4 regions of the Clostridium estertheticum genome follow, and region 1 is predicted to be linked to each of the others. Evidence: riboswitches for the same ligand, from Rfam matches in the RefSeq annotation. Region 1 holds a riboswitch; each other region holds the start of a gene.

Region 1 (3,312 bases):
ACTCTACTGTAATTGCATTAACTGGGCACTGTTCCTCTGCCTCTTTAGCACTATTTAATAATTTTGCTGAGATCTCACCTTTAGATGCCTTTGCTTTTCCATCGTCATCCATCGTAAAAATTTCTGGACATATTTCAGGACATAACCCACATCCTATACACGTATCCTTATCAACCATTGCTTCCATTAAAATCACTCCTTAGGTCAAATTTTATTTAAATAACTACTATATATATTTCCACAATGATATAGTAATATACTTACCTTTAAAAATAAGTAACAATAGTTACCAAACAAAATCACCTTCTAGCTAACCTCATTCTTCAGTCTTAACGGATCTTATTTTATTATTTATTATAATTAACTTCAAGCTATTTAAAGCTACTTCCAATAATTCGTGTCGAATATTGTGATCTAACTAAAAATATTGTTTCTTATTGATAATAAGGTAATATGATTTAATATAAGTGTTTGAGACTGATATTGAAATTTCATGATATAATATTTAAAACACATTTATACAATTTAGGCGGGAAACTATAATTCTAAAAAAGCTATATAGAAACCTTAAAGCATAATTATCACTATCCTATATTTTTTTGGAGGTATTACAATGAAAATTGCTGTAATAGACGCTCAAGGAGCAGGTCTTGGAAAAACAATTATAAAAAAAATTCATAAAGAAATTGATCTTAATATTTATATTATCGCACTTGGTACAAATACATTTGCTACCTCTAATATGATGAAATCCGGTGCAAATTTAGGTATAAGCGGAGAGGATGAAATTTGCTCATTTTGTTCTACAAATAAAGTTGATAGTATAATTGGGCCAATTGGCATGATTTGTAGTGGTGGCATAAAAGGAGAAATCACTCCTATGATTGCCTCATCAATATATAATATGGATTGTACTAAATATATAATTCCACTGCAAAAACATGGTATTTACATACCAGGAACAAGAAATCTTCAAATAAAAGATATTATTGACGACATTATTATCGATATAAAAAGTAAAATAAAACTATGATAGTAATATATAAGGATTGATTTAATTGATAACATGATATAAACTATAATTAAATCAGCTCCAAGCGAGCTACAATATTATAATTATGAGTAACTAAAGTATATATTACCTTAGTTTAAAAGGGAAGACAGGTGTAAATCCTGCGCGGTCCCGCCGCTGTAAAAGAAGAGTCCTTATATAAAATGCCACTGGGAAACCGGGAAGGCGCAATGGGGACAATGATGCTTAAGCCAGAATACCTTTCCATAATTACACACAATAGCTCTACGAGAGATGGAGAGGTGCTAGCAATATCTTTTTTTAGTTGCGATGATTTTAAGTCTCTTAACTTAATAGTTAAGGGACTTTTAACGTTTTAGAAAATATTTATAGAAAATGAAATACACGGAGGTATTATATGCAAGTAATAAAAAGAGATTCGAGAAGAAAAGAATTTATTCCCGAAAGAATATTAACAGCAGCTGGAAAAGCTTTTATAGAAGTATACGGGAAGGAAGATAAGAGTTTTAATAATCTTGTCTTAACAAGGGTACTTGAAACTCTTAATCAAAGAGGAGAAACTATAATTCCAATAGAAGAAATACAAGATATAATAGTTGATCAAATAAAATTATTAGATAATAAAGTAGCCCTAGCCTACATAAGTTACAGAGAAGAAAGAACTTTTGAAAGAGATAAAAAAGGAGAATTAGATAAAGAAATAGATAATATAATTAATGCAGTTTCAGAGCAGACTAATTCGAATGGAAATCTTGATGGAAGCAAAATTCAAACTATAAGGGCCTTAATTTCAAATGTTGTAGGAAGCAACTATAGTCAAAGACATAAAATACCTAAAAAATATTTGAAAAAACATAAAAAAAGTATATATATACATGATGAAACTTATTTTGGTTTACCACTTTTCAATTGTTGCCTCGTTGACTGGATTAGTATGTTCGAGAATGGATTTGACCTAGGTACAACACTTATAGGAACACCAAATTCAATTGAGACCGCAATAAATGTATTATCTCAAGTTGCGAGTCATATATCAAGTAATACATACGGGGGAACTACTTTCCCAACTTTAATAACAGGACTTACTCCTTATGCAGTTAAAAGTTTAAACAAACACAGGATTGTTGGAGAAAAATGGATTGGCGATCCTCTTAAAATAGAAGAATATGCCTGGGATAGATTAGGTAAAGAAATAGAAGATAGCATGCAATCACTTGAATATGAAGTTCAAACATTAATGACAAGTCGTGCCGAGACTCCATTTTTAACACTTGGTATAAATAATGTAGATTTGAATGCTAGTGAAGAGGATCAAAAAATTCAAAAAATGATAACTGAGGCTATATTAAATCAAAGAATTAAAGGATTAACCGGTGGTGTAACCCCTGTATTTCCTAAGCTAGTATATCAAAACACAAAGGGAAATAACCTTAATCCCGGCGATAAATACTACGACTTATTTAAATTAGCGGTTGTATGTAGTGCACATAGACAATACCCTGATTATATTAATACTGATAAAGCAATTGAAGTTACAGGTGATTATAAGGAATGTATGGGATGTAGATCTTTCCTCGGAAGTTATTTAGACGAAACAGGTAATTATAAAACCGCTGGAAGATTTAACTTTGGAGTAATATCAATAAATCTTGTAAGACTTGCAATTGAGGCAGATAGAAATGAAGATTCATTTTTCAAATCTCTACATGAAGCCTTAAATGATTGCAAGGATTTATTAATGATAAGATATGATATACTAAAAAATGTTAAAGCAAAACAAGCACCTATATTATATATGAGTGGAGCAATTGCTAAATTAAATGCAGAAGATACAATAGAACCACTACTTAATAATGGATATGCTTCAGCATCTATTGGGTATGTTGGATTACATAATTGTTTAACCGCACTTTACGGCAAAGGACTAAATGATAGAACTGAAAAAACCTCTAAAAGAGCAACTAAAATCATGAAATATCTCAGAGATTATTGTGATGAACAAAAAGATAAAACAAAAATAGGATTTAGTTTATATGGCTCTCCTGCTGAGACCCTTGCAACAAAATTTTGCGTAGAGGATGTAAAAGATTTTGGAGTTATAGCTGGCGTAAATGACAATGGCTATTATGAAAATTCATTCCATTATCCGTCCAACGAATTAATATCACCCTTTGATAAATTAGATTTAGAATCAGAATCATCTTCTTTATCTTCAGGCGGTGCAATATCATTTGTAGAACTAGGAGATATGACTAAAAATTTAGTGGCACTTGAGGATA
Region 2 (3,312 bases), 1.0 Mb from region 1:
GCAACAATAGCGACAATTTTCTTTTCCTTTTGATTCATTTTATTTTTCCCCCTTATTTGTTTCTAATTTATATTAATTCGGTAAAACACCTAGAATAAACAACTACTTTTTAAGCATTTCTTTAAATTCTTGTGTGCTTTTAGGATAAGCTTTTATATCCGCAAGCATGTGTTTCTCTACTAGTGATTCATAAACCTCTAGCATAATTGGCTGTTTTAGATTCGCCTGTTTTAAAACTTCAGTGTTTAGGAAAATTTCGAGTGGTGTCCCATCTGCGATAATTTTCCCCTGGCAGAATACAAGCACTCTTTGCGCCCATCTGTATGCAAAATCTACATCATGGGTGGAAATCAGCATCGTCTTACCCTCAGAACTAAGTTTGGCCAAAACCTCTTCTAACATCATTGTATTTAAAGGATCAAGTGATGCTGTCGGTTCATCATATATAATAATCTCAGATTTCATAGCAATAATTCCTGCAATAGTCACGCGTTTCTTTTCACCACCACTCAAATAGTGCGGTGGACGATCCTTAAAATCTGATATATTCATGTATGAAAGGGACTCCTCAACCCGCTTGATTACTTCCTCTTTTGGAAGCTTTAAATTCATCGGCCCGAATCCAACTTCTGCCCTAACTGTAGATGCAATTATTTGATTGTCTGCATCCTGAAATACAATTCCGATATTCTTTCGAAGATCTTTTAAATTTTTTTTATTTACGACATTACCCCGATAAATGATTTTTCCCTGCTGCGGTGTAAATACACCGTTTATATTCAAGAAAAATGTGGATTTGCCTGATCCATTAGAGCCAATGACAGCGATCTTCTCGCCTTCATAGATATCCACGCTTACACCGTCTAATGCGGCCTTTCCATTTCCGTAGACGTAATATAGATTTTCTACATTTAATATTGGTTTCCTCATAATATCTCCTTTCTATCTTGTAAAGCCCCAGATAATAAACAAAAAAACTACGAATACTACTGCATATGCGATCTGTATTGTCTCTACTTTTTTATCCTCCTCCAAAAATAGAAGATCTCCATCATAACATCTGGCCTCCATTGCATCATAATAAGTGTTTGCTTTTTTAAGCGAAACAACCAACATATTACTTGCAATGCTTCCAAAAGTATAACAGGAAGTTTTAAAATCACAGTAGCCCTGACGGGATTCTGCAGAATTTTTCATTTTAGTATAAGTATCCATTAAAATGAAAATATAACGGTAAATAAGGTTCATCAATTCTACAATAAGCTTTGGGACATGTGCCTTTCGAAGAACATATATTATCTCAGAGGACGGAGTAGACAGTGTCATCATTTGTAGCGAACTGATAGCTGCAAAAACCTTGAGAATTAAAAACAATACTTCCCTAATCTTTGCCTGAGAGGTAAACACATAACAGAAACCAAGATACAGATTATACTGACCAATTGGCTGCTTTGAAAAATCAATAGCAATTGTAACTGTGCCAAGTAGGATAAATATAATTGGAATCGCAAGTATTGATAAATACTCAAATACTGGAAGCCCTCCTTTTACAATGGTCAGATATGCCATAGCAATAATTACCACAACCGAAACATATGGGTTATCCAATACAATACAAAGAATAAGTATTAAAACAGAAAGAGATACTTTAAAAGTAGAATTCCAGTGTCTTATTTGGGAAATATAAGCGTAAAAATCTATTGAAAATCCTTCGCCATGTTTATGTCCGATTCTATGATGATGAGGTTTCCCATCCTTATTCATGTGCCACCTCCTTTTATTTTTTACCCAATGTCAATATGTAAAATAATTTACAACCAAAAAAAACCTTCTAACTAAAGCGTTAGAAGGAAACAATCAAAAATATGTTTAATAATATAAAATCAACAAATCTTCATATAAAGCTCCCTCTATCACTCGTAGAGTTACGGTGCAAAAATATAGGCAGATATTCTGACTTAAGAATCATTATCTAAGTACGCCTTCCCCATTTCAGAGTGACATATTGTACTTAAATTCATCTATTACAGCTACGAGATAGTTCAGGATTTTAACCTGATTCCCTTTTAATTAATTAAATTTAATTAAACCTATATTCTATTATTTAATTTGATTTTAGTTTACACCATGTTAACAATTTAATCAATGTTTTCTACTGAAATAACTTAATTTTTACTAACTGATATTATTAGTAGTATCTTTTCTTTTCTAAAGCAAACTTATAACACCAGTTATAAGCAATATTATTATACATTATATAAATAGATTTACATTTGAATCTTCAGTTTGACCTAGGTAATAACCAACTCCACCAATCTTCACACCATCGATAAGTTCTTCCTTTGTAATTCCCATAACATCCATGGACATTGAGCAAGCGACCACCTCCACTCCGCTATCAATTGCCGATTTTATTAAATCTTCAAGAGAACTTATATTTTTATTTTTCATTACTGATCGGATCATTTTAGCCCCGATACCCATCATATTCATTTGAGAAAGTTTAAGCTTTCTGCTGCCTCTTGGCATCATAAATCCAAACATTGAATCTATAAGCCCTTTCTTTACTGATACTTTTTCAGGTTTTCTTATAATGTTAAGACCCCAGAAGGTAAATAATATGGTAACTTTACTACCCATTGCAACTGCTCCATTTGCTATAATAAATGCCGCAATGGCTTTATCTAAATCACCGCTAAAAACTACCATAGTTTTATTGTTTTTTTCTCGTGTTTCTGATGGCAAAGATTTATTTACCTTAGTATCGTTATTGCCTTTTTTTTTAATAAAGGCATATACCATACCTTTTTCTTTTCTTAAATCTAATAATTCATTATTTGTTTTAGTACACCAAGCTCTAATATCCTCATAAAACCCAGGATCACTTGCTGTTACTTTTAATATTTGGTTTTCATTTAATTCATCAATACTAGCTTTAACTTGAATTAACGGACCTGGGCAACATAATCCACATGCATCGAGAAGTTTATCATACTTATCATCTTCTATAGCTACTTCATCCCTTATAACTTGAGTATCAGGGTCTATTTTCTGTCTTTTTATTTTATCACTCTCTCCAGTCTTATTGGGCTCAAATTCTGAACTTAAAACTGATTTATATCCTCCAGTTAAGTTTTTAACCTTAAAGTCTTTTTGAGCTAAAATTCTAGCTGCTACATATCCTCTGAGACCTACTTGACAATATTCAATAATTTCTTTGTTTTTGTCAAGTTCGCCAATTCTTCCCCTGAGATTATCTACTGGAATATTTATAGCTCCCTCAATATGTCCATTATCAAATTCTATTTCAGT
Region 3 (3,312 bases), 1.1 Mb from region 1:
AAAAATAAAAATGATATACATCTGGAGCTTGGATGTGGAAAGGGTAGTTTTATTGCAGAAAAATCTAGGCAAAATGATAACATTAATTTTGTAGGAATAGATTTAAAAGATGAGGTGCTAGTGTTTGCACTTAGAAAAGTTATAGAAGTACGTGCGGTTAAGGCAGAGCAAAATATAAATGTACGTCTTATGCCTTTAAACATTATGTTTATTGATGATGTATTTGCAAAAGATGAGATAAGTAGAATTTATATAAATTTCTGTAACCCTTGGCCAAAGGAACGACATAATAAAAGAAGATTAACTCATACTAAATTCTTAACTAATTACAAGAAATTTTTAAAAGTTGGATCTGAAGTTTGGTTCAAAACAGATGATACAGGCTTGTTTGAAGACTCTATAGAATATTTTAAACAATGTGGTTTTGAAATATTATTTTTAACATATGATCTTCATAAGAGTGGTTTTGAAGAAAATGTAATTACGGAATATGAAGCTAAATTTGCAAGTATAGGTAAGAAAGCTATGTTTTTACGAGCTAAATTAAATAAAGAGAATTAATAAGTATTAATAAAAGATAAATAAAGTTATTAACAAAGTTGTCCACATTAGTTCCATAAAATTATGGATTAATGTGGACAATTTAACGACATTTCAGTAGTTGATTTCTTGTACTAACAATGCTATTATTGTGTTGTAAGTACTCATATTAAATTATTATTAAAATTAAATAATAAAATATAGGTTTAATTAAAATTGATTAATTAAAAGGGAATCAGGTTAAAATCCTGAACTATCTCGTAGCTGTAATAGATGAATTTAAGTACAATATGCCACTCGGAAACGGGGAAGGCGTACTTAAATAATGATTCTTGAGTCAGAATATCTGCCTATGTTTTGCACCATAAACTCTACGAGTGATAGGGAGGGCTTTATAATAGAAAGTTGTTTACTGATTTATATGGTTAAACATAATTTTAAATCGTTTCCTTTTAACGCTCCAGTTAAAGGGCTTTTTTTATTCCAAGGATAAAATTAATAATGGTTAAACATATACATTAAAGACATTAATTTGTATAAAGAATTGGTAAATACAGCTGTTATTATATGATATAATATTTTCAGGTGGTGTAAGTCCACAGCAGGTGTGATAGCTTGCTGTTTTTTTTAATAGATTAAAATACAAGGCAAAGAAAAACACGAGGGAAGGGAGAAAAAGTAATGGCTAAAATAATGGTTCAAGGAACAGCTTCATCTGTAGGGAAAAGCATACTAGTTACAGCGTTATGTAGAATTTTAAAACAAGATGGGTTTTCCGTATGTCCTTTCAAGTCACAAAACATGTCATTAAATTCTTATATCACATTGGATGGAAAAGAAATGGGACGTGCACAGGTGCTTCAAGCATATGCAGCAGGTCTTGAGCCAGAAGTATTTATGAACCCAATATTATTAAAACCTACCTCAGATAAAAAATGTCAAATTATAGTTAAGGGAAAAGTTTATGGGAATAGTACAGCTATGGAGTATCATAATATGAAACTAAGATTCAAAGACATGTTAAAATCGCAGTTTGAAGAACTAGAAAAGAAGTTTGATATTATAGTAATGGAGGGAGCAGGTAGCCCTGCAGAAATCAATTTAAGGGAAAGAGATATAGTAAATATGGGAATGGCAGAACTTATAGATGCCCCCGTAATACTTGCTGGAGATATAGATAAGGGTGGTGTTTTTGCATCACTTGCAGGAACTATGCTTTTACTAAAGGCAGATGAGAAAAAAAGAGTTAAAGCAACTATTATAAATAAATTTAGAGGAGATTTAGAAATTTTAAAGCCAGGACTTACAATGCTTGAGGATATTATACATATTCCTTGTGCAGGGGTAGTTCCTTACTTTAGATTAGATCTTGAAGATGAGGATGGCGCAGTAGAGTTTAATAAGAAAATCACTGCACCCATTGACATAGTGGTAATAAAACTTCCACATATATCAAATTTTACAGATTTAGATGCATTGAAGTCAGAGGAAGATGTATCAGTTAGATTTATTACAACTAAAGCGGAACTCGGAAATCCAGACTTACTTATAATCCCTGGAACTAAAAATACTATCGACGATTTAATTACTATAAGGGATTCAGGACTTATGGATGCTGTTAAGAAGTACAGTGACAAAGGAACAATATTAGGCATTTGTGGAGGATATCAAATGCTAGGTAATAGTTTAATTGATCCAAATGGTGTAGAAGGAAGTTGTGATAAAGTAGAAGGAATGAGGCTTTTAGATATAGGTACATTATTTGAAGATGAGAAAATAACTACAAGAGTAAAGGCTCGTAGCATTAACGTGAAAACTAGTAATGTTAAGACTTATGGTTATGAAATACATATGGGTAAATGTATTTATGGTCAAAAGGCAAAACCTCTGTTTGAAATATATGATAGAAATGGCGACAATACTTTATCCTTTGATGGAGCAGTCAATGAAGATGGAAATGTTATGGGTACGTATATTCATGGGGTATTTGATGGAACGGAATTTAGAGAGTTTATTATTAATTCATTAAGAGTTAAAAAATCTATAAAACCTAAAAGATCTAAGACTTATGAGAGTCTAAGAGAAAAAGAAATAGACAAGCTTGCAGATATAGTAAGAAAAAATATAGATATGGATATGATTTATAAGATCATTGGGATAGAAAAAAGAGAAAAGCCTTTCGAGGTGGGGACGGTTAACAACTAATTAGTGTTTAATGTTTCTAAAAGGCGGGGACAGGTAAGAACTAATTAATGTTTAAGAAAAATAAGATAGTGAGGAATTATAATGGGAATACTATTTCAAATGAATATAATGGATTTAATAGCAGCAATTTTGTTAGATTTATTAATTGGAGATCCGTATTGGTTTAAGCATCCGGTGATTTATATAGGCAAACTTATTAGGGTCTTAGATAAATTAGGTAGAAAGTTATGTAAAACTCATAAGCAAATTAAAATATTTGGAGGAGTAATTGTAGTTATAGTAGCATTTTCTAGTTTTTTAGTCCCATTTATAATTTTAAAAATATCCAAAGAGTTATTTTGGGTATATAATATTCTTAATATCATTTTGCTTTGGACTACAATAGCAACAAGATGTCTCCACACGGAGGGCATTAAGGTTTATGATGCTTTGGTTAAAGATGATATCGATGACGCAAGAATTAAATTATCGTATATTGTAGGAAGAGATACTAAAGATCTTTGCGTTGATGAAATAATTAGGGCAGATGTGGAGACTATTGCGGAGAATACGGCAGATGGTGTTATA
Region 4 (3,312 bases), 1.1 Mb from region 1:
TAATTAGCTTTTATTTAGGTGCAAATTTTTTTAGAATTTGCACCTTTTTATGACTAAATTAACTAATTAATCTAGCATTTTATTTTTTGTTATAATAGATAATGCATTTCCCAAGCTTGTCCAATGTTCACTCAAATAAATATAGTTAATTATTATTCTGAAATTTTTATAAATTTCTTTAATATGAAAATTAGTATTTATTAAGAGTAACATTTAATAAAATCATCAATAATATTTCTATATTTTTCTTCTGTCCCGATTAAACCTATACAAATAGTGCTTAATCTAGATATTCTAGCTTGAGTAATATTTCCAAGCGTGTTAGATATGTCTTTTGATTTAAAATTGCATAAGCTTCTCATTAAAACAACAGCTAAAGCTTTCGCTTTAACACATTTTCTACTGTACTTCGTATAAAAATGGATTTTTGATATATTCATCTTAAATGATATAAATTCCAATATGTCATCTGGTTTAAAATCGCGTATCAGTATGTTCCTTTCACTATTATAATCTGTTTTTTCATCTTCAAACTCCATTTCCTGTTCTAATTTTTCTTCATTACACCTAAAGAGAAGGTTATAGTAATTTTTCCTTGCACTTTTAAGGTTATCACCAAAAAGACTCATAACAAATACATAATCAACTAAGTTAAAAGAATCAGTTGTTTTTCCTAAAAATATTGATAGACTAGAAAAAGTGAATTTTTCAGGAGAATCTTTATATTCGATTATGTCTGTAGGATTATTGTGCACATAAAGAGATAAGGTCCTTAAATATCTATCGTTATAAACTATTTTGCTCTTAAATCTATCTTTAAAAAGGTGTCCTTCCCTTTTATATTTTCTATTAAAGTACATTGCATAAGAAAAATTTATACCATGCATTATTTTTGATATATCACAGCCATTAGCATCAATCATTAAATGTGCGTGGTTATCCATAAGGCAGTACCCATAAAGCTTAAAATTATGGAGAGTTTTATACTTCTTTATAAGTAATAAATACCGTTTCTTATCTTCGTCATCCTTGAATAAAGTTACTTCACTTATACTTTTGCACATGATATGAAATATCGACTCATCTGTTTTTACTCTTGCCGTTCTTGGCACAAAAATCACCTCTCCTCATAAAGTACTATTTTAATTGTTTCCTATGGAGTATAATGCTATTCATTTTTTTAGGTTAATGTTCATTAGTTGTTAACCGTCCCCGTCTTAAATATTATCTAAAACAGCAATTAGTTGTTAACCGTCCCTTACCTTTCTCCCTTAGGACTAAAGATAACCCTCCAACCCTTAAGTTTTACAATGACATTGACACCGCCACTTAATTATAATAAACTAATAGTACAATAGAATATAATTTTAGGTGCCTAGAGTATTAGGTGAAAAGGGAATGTGGTTTAAGTCCGCAGCAGCCCCCGCTACTGTAATTGAGAAATCAAAAGCCAGGAGACCTGCCTAAATGATGTTAACAAAGCTTTCGGAGGGAAAGGACTTTTTAATGCAGTTAATTTTATTACAAATTAATTAAAAAGTAGTCGCTATCTCAGGTGAACTACTTTTTGTTTTTTTGAAAAGATATTAGGAGCAAATAGAGTTCAAAATTCCGAAAAATACATGATAAGGTGGAAGCAAACAATGAAGAAAGCAATTTTAGTTGTAAGTTTTGGAACAACATATGAAGACACAAGAAAGGTAACTATTGATGTAATAGAAAATAAAATAAAAAATACCTTTGTAGATTATGACATAAGAAGAGCGTTTACTTCGCATGTTATTCTTAAGGTTCTTAAAAATAGAGATAATATTTATATAGATACACCAGAGGAAGCTTTGGAAAAACTCAAAAATGAAGGTTATAATGAGGTAATTGTTCAGCCCTTACATGTTATTCCAGGAGCAGAATATGATTATGTAAACAATGTAGTTAATAAATATAAGGAATGCAATGCATTTGACAATATTTTGGTAGGAAGACCACTTATATGTTTTAAGGGAGAAGAGGATGGCGTGCCGGATGATTACACAATAATGGTTGATGCTTTATCAAATCAATTACCAAAAGATGACACAGTAATTTTAATGGGTCATGGTACAAGCCATATTGCGAATGCAGTATATTGTTGCTTCGAAAGTGTTCTAAGGGACAGAGGGTTTAAAAACGTTCATGTAGCAACAGTAGAGGGGTATCCAACTTTGGATAGAGTAATACCAAACGTTATAGCTCAGGGGACTAAAGAAGTTATTCTAATGCCGCTACTTTTAGTTGCAGGCGATCATGTTAAGAATGATATGGTTGGTGAAAAGGAAGAGTCATGGAAAAATGTTTTAGAAGCAGAGGGATTTAAAGTAAGGATATACCTACATGGATTAGGAGAAAATATTGCTGTACAAGATATTTATATACAACATATTAATGATGTAATTAATGAAAAATTTAAAAATGTAGGAAAAACACATAAGGGTATTTAGAAGTATTCGTGGCTACTTGAAGATGAAATTATAAGTACAGGTGGAGCCCAAAGAAAGGAAGGTATTTATGATACATGGTGGAGATATTTATACTAATGGATTACTTGAGGGACGAGAACTATTAGATTATAGTTCTAATATAAATCCACTTGGCGTTCCTAAAAGTTTTACTGACAATATTAGTTTTGCTTTAGATGCATTAACTAGATATCCAGATATTCAATATAGGAATGTATTAAAGGCACTCGGCAAATACATTAGTTGCCCAGAGGAGTATTTTGTTTTAGGAAATGGGGCAGCTGAAATAATTGATTTAGTTATATCTTGCCTTAGAAGTGTACTAATTGTAGTACCTTCCTTTGTAGAGTATGAAATTGACGCTAAAAAGTGGGCTTGTAATATAGAATATTCTCACTTAAAAGAAAATTTTAATGGGACTGTTTTGCTAAAGCATAAGTATGCTCAGCTCTCTTATGATTATGAGGATATCCTTAATAGATTACGAAATGTAGAGGGGGTAATCCTAGCTAATCCTAATAATCCTAATGGTAATATCATTGATAAAGCTAAGTTTAAAAAAATTCTTGATTATTGTGAGGGTAATAATAAAATCATAATAATAGATGAGGCTTTTATAGAATTTACGGGAGATAATTTGCACAGTTTTGCGCAGAGTGTTAAAACTTATAAATGCTTATTCATAATAAGGGCCTTAACAAAATTTTTCGCAATGCCAGGCATAAGATTTGGCTATGGAGTTAGTAGTGATGCTAAATTAATAAAAAAAATTAAAGATAAACAAAACCCTTGGAATATAAACTGTTTTGCAGAAGTT

The links. A riboswitch is a leader RNA that binds a small molecule or an ion and turns the genes downstream of it on or off. The one in region 1 is predicted to bind cobalamin.
Region 2: linked by a shared signal. The riboswitch ahead of cbiQ (cobalt ECF transporter T component CbiQ) and the one ahead of nrdD (anaerobic ribonucleoside-triphosphate reductase) in region 1 are both predicted to bind cobalamin.
Region 3: linked by a shared signal. The riboswitch ahead of A7L45_RS19360 (cobyric acid synthase) and the one ahead of nrdD (anaerobic ribonucleoside-triphosphate reductase) in region 1 are both predicted to bind cobalamin.
Region 4: linked by a shared signal. The riboswitch ahead of A7L45_RS19170 (sirohydrochlorin cobaltochelatase) and the one ahead of nrdD (anaerobic ribonucleoside-triphosphate reductase) in region 1 are both predicted to bind cobalamin.

The regions. Positions count from the first base shown of each region.
Region 1 is NZ_CP015756.1:496,876-500,187, reverse strand. Features, by position in the region: gene A7L45_RS02415 (ferredoxin) at 1-187, opposite strand, end outside; gene A7L45_RS02410 (DUF3842 family protein) at 614-1,033, shown strand; cobalamin riboswitch at 1,104-1,294, shown strand; gene nrdD (anaerobic ribonucleoside-triphosphate reductase) at 1,431-3,312, shown strand, end outside.
Region 2 is NZ_CP015756.1:4,221,653-4,224,964, forward strand. Features, by position in the region: gene A7L45_RS19745 (energy-coupling factor ABC transporter permease) at 1-38, opposite strand, end outside; gene A7L45_RS19750 (energy-coupling factor ABC transporter ATP-binding protein) at 103-930, opposite strand; gene cbiQ (cobalt ECF transporter T component CbiQ) at 943-1,764, opposite strand; cobalamin riboswitch at 1,927-2,109, opposite strand; gene A7L45_RS19760 (CoA-disulfide reductase) at 2,254-3,312, opposite strand, start outside.
Region 3 is NZ_CP015756.1:4,157,400-4,160,711, reverse strand. Features, by position in the region: gene trmB (tRNA (guanosine(46)-N7)-methyltransferase TrmB) at 1-561, shown strand, start outside; cobalamin riboswitch at 726-908, shown strand; gene A7L45_RS19360 (cobyric acid synthase) at 1,222-2,745, shown strand; gene cbiB (adenosylcobinamide-phosphate synthase CbiB) at 2,851-3,312, shown strand, end outside.
Region 4 is NZ_CP015756.1:4,115,842-4,119,153, reverse strand. Features, by position in the region: gene A7L45_RS19175 (transposase) at 201-1,112, opposite strand; cobalamin riboswitch at 1,352-1,481, shown strand; gene A7L45_RS19170 (sirohydrochlorin cobaltochelatase) at 1,644-2,477, shown strand; gene A7L45_RS19165 (pyridoxal phosphate-dependent aminotransferase) at 2,545-3,312, shown strand, end outside.